2 regions of the Exiguobacterium sp. HSB13 genome follow, and region 1 is predicted to be linked to the other one. Evidence: riboswitches for the same ligand, from Rfam matches in the RefSeq annotation. Region 1 holds a riboswitch; the other holds the start of a gene.

Region 1 (4,191 bases):
TTGGTTCCTGCTTGTGATCATCACGGTTTTAATTGTCATCGTTGCAAAATATAAGCGTCAGGATCCGGCTGTGGAAATTCAGCAACGTACCTAAATAAAAAAACAACCCGGTTATTTTTTTGAACTACTTCCACGTTTTTTCGTTGCTATAGTGAAAAAAACGCAAAGGAAGTGGTTACGGATGATGCAACAGGTGTTGGAACGAGCAACTGAATTGGTACAGATGAAATTAGCAGTCGTGGAGCGGTATGAAGATTGGCAACTCTGGCTCGACGAAGTGAACGGAATCGACGAATGGGTCAAGATGTCAGCGTATTATGCACCGCGCGACGTTCAAGAAACACTAGTCATCGACGAAGTGAAACGAGAGAAACAGACCATCGTAATGCCACCACAAGTACCTGTCGAGCCAGTACGCACGCAACGTTATGCCTATACGTTTCAGCGGGGGTTAAAAGGCGGTACTTTACTAGAATGGTCCGGCAGTCATATTTCAGAACGAGACGTCCGCGATTGGAATCTCGAGCACGGCATGGAAGTCCGGGTCCGTGTCGATCGTCAGGATGATCAAAAAACGATGTGCCGTGTTGAAGCCGTCGTCTCGACGGAGCGAATGAGAGAAAATCCGGAACGTGTCGTGTTTGAACAAGCTATCGTCAAGGCACATGGAATCATTGAGGAAACGGTGAATGGTCCACTGCAAGATGAGTCGGGCAGACCGTTTTATTATGTCGTACCGGTAGAAGACATGCGCTATTTCCGACTAGAAGCAGGACAACTCGTCGATCTCGTCATGTGGCGCGGACGGAAAGATACACTAACGATTGCTTGGAAACATCCGTTCACGTATGAAGAGCCGATCGTCAACACATCATCAAACCGTCCATCTGAGGTCAAGCAACCGGTAGTGAAGACGCCTGTGACAACGAAAAAGTCAAATCGGTATGCACGAAAAATGAAACGACAAACGGTGCCGAAAGCTAAAAAAGCGCAGCGTCGCATTCGCATTCAAAAAGAGCAAAAGATTGAACCCATCGTGACGACAGCCGTCCCTGGACAATTGATGGACTTCATCGATAAGACACCGCTAGATTTCACGCGCTTCACAGGAATGCGTCTCATCATCGTTGGAAACGAACAACAGACCGCTGTCTATCGTGAGTTCTTTGCGCCGACGGGGATCGAATTGATTCATCTAGCAGGGGACGCACAGTCCGCGAAAAAGATTGCCTGTCTCGCCAAAAAGACGGATGCGATCGTCGTCGTAACGAGTCGCGTTTCTCATGCGGCGAGTGCACATGTCATCGCGCAGGCGAAAAAGCATGGTATTCCATTCGCGATGGAACGGCTCGACGGTCGACGCTCGTTATACACGGCGTGTGAACGACAGCTTAAGCGTGCCTGGCTCAACCAGCAACGAGACGGGAAATTATTGAAAAAAGAGTGAAACATTAGAAGAATTCGACCGTAAAGTAAGGTGAGAACTTATTTTTCAAGGAGGACCTTACTCATGTCATCTCAATTAAAAAAAGCAGCGAAGGAGTCGCTTAGCGGTCGTTGGGGATTTGCCATCCTCATGTTCGTACTGTTTTCTATCATCCAGAGCGTTCCGACGTTCATCGGACCAGATCCTAACGAAGATCTAAATGCGATGAGTGCGGTCAGTATCATTCTTTCGATTTTATTGATCCCAATCGCAGCGGGTTGGACGTGGGTCGCGATGTCGCTCGCACGCAATGAAGAAGTCAAAGTAGCTGATTTGTTCGAGCCGTATAAAATCTTCGGAAAAGTCATCGGCGTCTCGATTGTGCAAGCGGTCTTCTTATTCCTATGGACACTACTTTTGATCATTCCAGGGATCATCAAGTCGTTCTCTTACCTGTTGACGTTCTACATCCTTCGAGATGAACCATCGGTCGGTATCCTCGAGGCGATCACGCGTTCACGCCAACTCATGGATGGTCATAAGATGGAAGCATTCTTACTCTTCCTATCATTCATTGGTTGGGCATTACTTGTGATCGTTACACTTGGTCTTGCTGTCTTATGGGTTGGACCATACTTCAGCGTCACAATGGCAAAATTCTATGATCGTGTTCGTGGTGAACAAGCACCAGAACCAACATCAGATTTCGTCGCACCATATTAATACCGAATCCCGACATTGCGTCGGGATTTTTCTTTTGGAATAAATCCGATAGGAAAAGACGGTTTAATGGTTGCTTTAGTTCACTGAATTCTGTACGATGAATGCAACACATCTTATCTAGAGAAGTCGAGGGACTGGCCCGAAGACACTTCAGCAACCCCGCTACGGCGGAAGGTGCTACTTCCAGGAAGGGATACCTTCCGAAGATAAGAGCGGACAGGACAAGATACCGTCGCTCTTTTCGAACTTCGAAAAGAGCGTTTTTTTATGATAAGGGGGACGATGGAGTGGAGTATGGTTTTTGGTTACCGATTTTTGGGGGATGGTTACGTAACGTCGAAGATGAACAGATGCCACCGACATTCGATTATGCAAAACAAGTCGCACAAACAGCAGAACGGATCGGCTTCTCGACGACGTTGATCGCGGAATTGAACTTGAACGACATCAAAGGTATCAAGGAACCGAGTCTTGAGGCATGGACGACGGCAGCTGCGATTGCTGCAACGACAGAACGCTTAGAAATCATGACAGCGGTTCGCCCTGGGTTCCATAATCCAGCGACGACGGCGAAGATGGCGGCAAACATCGATCAGTTGAGTGGTGGACGCTTTACGCTCAACGTCGTTTCGGCGTGGTGGGCAGAGGAAGCCAAACAATACAACGGTATCTTCACAGCACACGATGAACGCTATGCTCGGACGAAAGAATTCGTTACGGTCATGAAAGGACTATGGGCAGATGCGTCACCGTATAGTTTCTCCGGTAATCACTACACGATCGAGCAGGCGGAACTTCATCCGAAGCCCGTCCAGCGTCCAGGCATCAAGCTCTACGCTGGTGGAGAGAGTGAAGCTGGAAAGCGGACAATCGTCGAACACTGTGACGCTTATGTTATGCATGGGGGCACTGTTGAAGAAGTAGCCCATAAAATCAACGATATGAAAGTACGCCGTGAAGCGACGGGACACGAACCGCTCGAGAGTTTCGGTCTTGCTGCCTACATCATTTGCCGGGATACGGAAGAAGAAGCACTGCTTGAGTGGCAACGCATTACGGACGTCAAGGAAGACAGTGCCGGTTATGCCGGTTATCAGGATTTCATTAGTAAATCGCAACTGGAGCAACAGGTCGAGCGAAACGATTATTCCGTCTCGAACCGTGGTCTACGACCGAATTTGATCGGAACACCAGAACAAATTGCAGAGCGCATTCTAGCGTTCGAAGCCGTTGGTGTCACGTTACTCTTATTACAATTCTCACCACAACTCGAAGAAATGGAACGCTTTGCTCGTGACGTAATGCCACTGGTCGAAGCGAAACGAAAGGTAGGTCAACAATCATGACAAAAATTCATATTCTCCACGAAAACCAAGAATGGACGGACCATCTCATCAAACGTCTCGAAGAACTCGAGTTACCGTATGAAGAGTGGCATCTAAATGAAGGAATCGTTCCACTCGATGAACTGCCGCCAGAAGGTGTCTTTTACAGCCGTATGAGTGCCTCTTCGCATACACGCGGGCACCGTTACGCGCCGGAGTTGACGGAAGGGGTCCTTGCTTGGTTAGAAGAACACGACCGGACTGTCTTTAACGGAACGCGTGCGCTTCGTCTAGAAGTCAGCAAAATCAATCAGTATACGGCACTACGTAAAGCAGGCATTCGTGTACCGAAGACGACGGCTGCCGTCGGACGCGATCAAATCGTACAAGCAGCAAAAGAGATCGGCGTTTCGTCATTCATCACGAAACACAACCGTGCCGGAAAAGGTCTCGGCGTCCAGTTATTCCACTCGATTGAAGCACTTGAAGCTTATCTCGATGGTCCGACATTCGACGAACCAGTTGATGGCATCACATTGATTCAAGAGTATATTCAAGCACCAGAACCGTACATCACGCGTTGTGAGTTCGTAGGTGGAAAGTTTGTCTACGCGGTCCGAGTCGATACGTCAGAAGGTTTTGAGCTTTGCCCAGCAGATGCATGTGTGATCGACGACTTGTTCTGCCCAGTCGGAGAAGAAGCACCGCAAACTCCAA
Region 2 (4,191 bases), 150 kb from region 1:
CTCCCTCATTTAAGAAATATGACTGATTGTATCATGTTTTCCATTCGGAAGTTGTCGCGGTGGCAACAGTAGCACCTGACAGGTGAAACGCTCAATTCGTTCGAGCAATCGCTCGATCTTCAATGGATTTTCCGTCTGAGCAAAACTGGCAAGCGAATGGGTACCGTTCGGAAAAGAAAATAAACGGACATCAGCTCCGACATCGGCTCCTTTTTCGACGAAATGGAGTGCTTGCGAAAAGGGAACGATTGGATCTTTTTTGCCATGCAAGAGCATGATCGGTGGGGCATCCGAAGATAGGTGTGTGACCGGTGAGACGTGTGTCATCAGCTTGCGCCATTCTTCCCGTCCACCCTTATAGAACTTAATGTGGGCAATCCAAGTCTGAATGAAATTAAACAATAAAAAATTCGTCGGCGGATATAAAGCGATGACACCACTGACCAATGGCATGTGGCGTTCATCACGCTCTCCGACAAAAGCAGTTGGGGCAAGTGCCGTCGTCAACATGAGTGCGGCTCCGGCAGAGTCTCCCCATACCATCATCCGTCCTCTTAAGATACGAAGGTCCTCTGCTTCCTTGTTCAAAAAACATAACGCATCCCGTACATCCTCGAGGTTATCCGGAAAATAACTGCCCTCTTCGAACAAACGATAATCGATGCTACAGACGGCAACTCCGAGTTCAAGTAGGCGGTCGACGATTGGACTAAAGCAGAACATATCGTCCCGTTCTCCACGAACGAATGCACCACCGTGTGCGTAGATGGCAATTGGAAATGGTCCTTCCCCCAGCGGATAATAGAGATCGAGCTGTAAGGTGCGGTCCCCCACCTGTTTATAGATGAGTGTCCGCGGTGCAAGTTGTTTTTCTGTGAGTGGCAAGGCGGGTTCGGTCCACCGAAGTAATGCACCGTAATTGTTCCAGATGCTCGCTCCCGCTGCTGCTGTCGTCAATAATGCAGCTCCCCCCATTAGCCATGCAGTTTCACGTTTCACTTGATCACCTCCAAAAGACGTGCCAGTTTCTTCACTTTATTATCCTTTTACCCCGTTTTAAAAGAAGTCGAACGTCTTGGTATTCGTACTTGACGCTTCATCGGTGTTCCGCTATAGTGAGAAAGTCCAAATCGGAATAGTTACGTTTTAATAATGGAGGTATCATATAATGAAAAAAATCATTCCTGCTTTAACAGTCGCCTTCGCGAGTGCAAGTGTCCTCGCGGCTTGCGGATCAAATACCGATTCATCGACTTCAGATAGCAAACAGACAGAAGTCTACGCATCAACGTTTGCGACGGCTGCTATCGCCCGCGAAATTGGTGGCGATCAAGTCAATGTCAAAATGATTGTCCCACCTGGAGCGGATCCCCATTCTTACGAACCAACATCAAAACAACTCACTGAGATTGCTAAAGGAGACTTGTTCCTTTTAACGGGTACGACGCTTGAGCCGTATTCGAAAAAAATTCAAGAGAGCCTAAAGGGTACAGACGTCCGCTTCATTGAGACGAGTAAAGATGTCAACTTACTAGAATCGGATGCTACACTTCATGCACATGAAGAAGAGGGGCATACAGAAGACGAACATGCCCACGAAGAAGAAGGGCACGATGATCATGCAACGGATGAACATGCGCATGAAGAAGAGGGTCATGACCATGGAAAATACGATCCACACGTCTGGCTCGATCCTGTCAACGCGAAAGCAATGGCACGCTCGATTACAACTGCCTTATCAAAAGAAGTACCAAAAGACAAAGCAACATTCGAGAAAAACTTAAAAACGTTCGATCAGCAAGCAGATGAATTGGACGAACAATTCAAACAAGCGGTTGCTGACGGATCAAAAAAAGAACTTCTCGTCACACATGCCGCATACGGTTACCTCGCAGAACGATATGGTTTCACGCAACTACCGATTGCGGGAATCTCTCCTTCCGATGAACCGTCACAAAAGCAACTGGCTGCTTTAGTGAAAGAAGCACGGATGCATGATTTGAAATACGTCGCGTTCGAAGAGACGGTCTCACCTAAGGTCGCACGTGTCATCCAAAAAGAAATCGGAGCTGAATCCGTGACGATTCATAACCTAGAGTCGGTCACGAAAGCACAACAAAACAGTTCTTATTTCAAGTTGATGGAAGAAAACGTCCAAACATTGAAACAAGCACTTCAGTAAAGTACAGTTGACACGCGTTACTCAATACGGTACGGTAAGAAACGTGTTTTACAACAATTGAATGACTTCTTTTTATCGCGAGAAACGGAGGGACTGGCCCAATGATGTTTCGGCAGCGGACGATTTGATTCGTACTGTGCCAAATCCAGCAAGCGAAAGCTTGAGAGATAAGAAGAGCGTCTTTATTTCATAAAGACCTCCTTCTTTCTTGCGAAGGGGTCTTTTTTTGTATCTTTGAGAAACGAGGTGTCAACAATGAATGAAACGATCACGCCTAACAAATGGGCACTGCTTCCCCTCGTCGTATTCCTGGTCCTCTTCATCGGAGCCGGGATCTTCTATGGCGACTTTTACAAATTCCCGATCCTCATCGCTGCATTGATCGCTTTGATCTTTGCTGCAATCACGACGAAAGGATCCATCAATCAAACGGTTGAACGAATTGCAACGGGTGCCGGAAATCCCGATATCATGATCATGGTCTTCATCTTCTTATTAGCCGGTACGTTTTCTGGAACGGCAGAAGCAATCGGTGCCATCGATGCGACCGTCAATGCTGCTTTGACGTTCCTCCCTCCATCACTCCTGATGAGTGGTCTGTTCGTCATTGCCGCCTTCATCTCGATGGCAATGGGAACATCGACTGGAACGATTGCTGCACTCGCGCCGATCGCCTTCGGTATTCATGAAGCGACAGGCATCAACGTTGCGATAGCAGCGGCTGCTGTCGTTGGTGGATCGATGTTCGGCGATAACTTGTCGTTCATCTCGGATACGACGATTGCTGCCGTCCGGACCCAAAAAACGAACATGCGTGATAAATTCCGGACGAACTTCATGATCGTCCTACCGGCTGCTATTTTGACGGTCATCTTGCTCGCATTCGTGTCTGGTTCTGGTGACGTCGTCGAAGCAAAAGCATTTGAGTTCTATAAGTTGATTCCATACCTTGCTGTCATCGTCCTTGCACTATTTGGCGTCAATGTCATCCTTGTCCTTATTGGTGGTACTTTGCTAACCGGTATCATCGGTATGATCGATGGTAGTTTCGGCTTGAGTGGCTTCGTCCTCTCGATGTCTGAAGGAATGATGGGCATGGCGGAGATCTCCATTTTGACGCTCCTCATGGGTGGTCTCGTCAGCTTGATTACGTTCAACGGTGGAATCGCCTTCTTAAAAGAGACGCTGACACGCAAGATTTCACAGCGTCGCGGTGCCGAATTCAGTATGGCGGCACTCGTCAGTGCGACGAATCTTGCGACAGCAAACAATACGATCTCGATTCTCGTCGCTGGACCACTGGCAGCTGAAATCGCCGATACGTATGAAGTCGATCGCAAGAAATCAGCGAGTATTCTTGATATCTTCTCTTGTGGGATTCAAGGCATCATTCCGTATGGAGCACAACTATTGATTGCAGCAGAATTGACGAAAACGGCTTCTCCTGAACTGATTCCGTATCTGTTCTATCCATTCCTCCTCTTCGTCTGTGGATCAATCGCCATTTTCTTCGGCTTGCCACGCATGAAGAAGACAGCGACGAAGCAAGAAAAAATTTCTTCGTAACCATAAAACAGGTCCAATCGCGTCGACGATTGGACCTGTTTTATTATTTTTTCTGCTTCGCTTGTCGTTCTAAGATTAAATAAGCAATTGCCGGAAGCGGGAATTGAACAAGTCCAGCGCCTCCCCAAACCCATGGATTACGTCCTGATTTTCGCGCACTAAGAAATAGACCCACTGCCTGCGTTACTAACAAGGCGCCAATACTAAGCCAAGTACATTTGGATAACTTTTTATTCTTTTGAGCCATCTTTTCTCCCCCTCTTTTAACACACGATTAAATCTCATGGTTCTTTTCTATTTTACCGTATTTTATTCCTCCATGAGCATGGAAACGGACGTCTTCGTTCGTTCATGCTAAACTAAACGAGCAAATCTAAACTACGTTTTATGAGGAGGAGTAACACATGCAATACGCAAAACTTTCAAACGGTATTACGATTCCC

The links. A riboswitch is a leader RNA that binds a small molecule or an ion and turns the genes downstream of it on or off. The one in region 1 is predicted to bind S-adenosylmethionine.
Region 2: linked by a shared signal. The riboswitch ahead of ACZGCQ_RS13670 (Na+/H+ antiporter NhaC family protein) and the one ahead of ACZGCQ_RS14395 (LLM class flavin-dependent oxidoreductase) in region 1 are both predicted to bind S-adenosylmethionine.

Annotation. Positions count from the first base shown of each region.
Region 1 is NZ_JBUZOM010000003.1:162,360-166,550, reverse strand. Features, by position in the region: gene ACZGCQ_RS14410 (DUF817 domain-containing protein) at 1-94, shown strand, start outside; gene ACZGCQ_RS14405 (DUF2325 domain-containing protein) at 182-1,447, shown strand; gene ACZGCQ_RS14400 (DUF975 family protein) at 1,511-2,149, shown strand; SAM riboswitch class I at 2,260-2,362, shown strand; gene ACZGCQ_RS14395 (LLM class flavin-dependent oxidoreductase) at 2,437-3,495, shown strand; gene ACZGCQ_RS14390 (ATP-grasp domain-containing protein) at 3,492-4,191, shown strand, end outside.
Region 2 is NZ_JBUZOM010000003.1:13,533-17,723, forward strand. Features, by position in the region: gene ACZGCQ_RS13660 (alpha/beta hydrolase) at 10-999, opposite strand; gene ACZGCQ_RS13665 (metal ABC transporter solute-binding protein, Zn/Mn family) at 1,169-2,182, shown strand; SAM riboswitch class I at 2,252-2,356, shown strand; gene ACZGCQ_RS13670 (Na+/H+ antiporter NhaC family protein) at 2,438-3,748, shown strand; gene ACZGCQ_RS13675 (hypothetical protein) at 3,792-3,995, opposite strand; gene ACZGCQ_RS13680 (aldo/keto reductase) at 4,153-4,191, shown strand, end outside.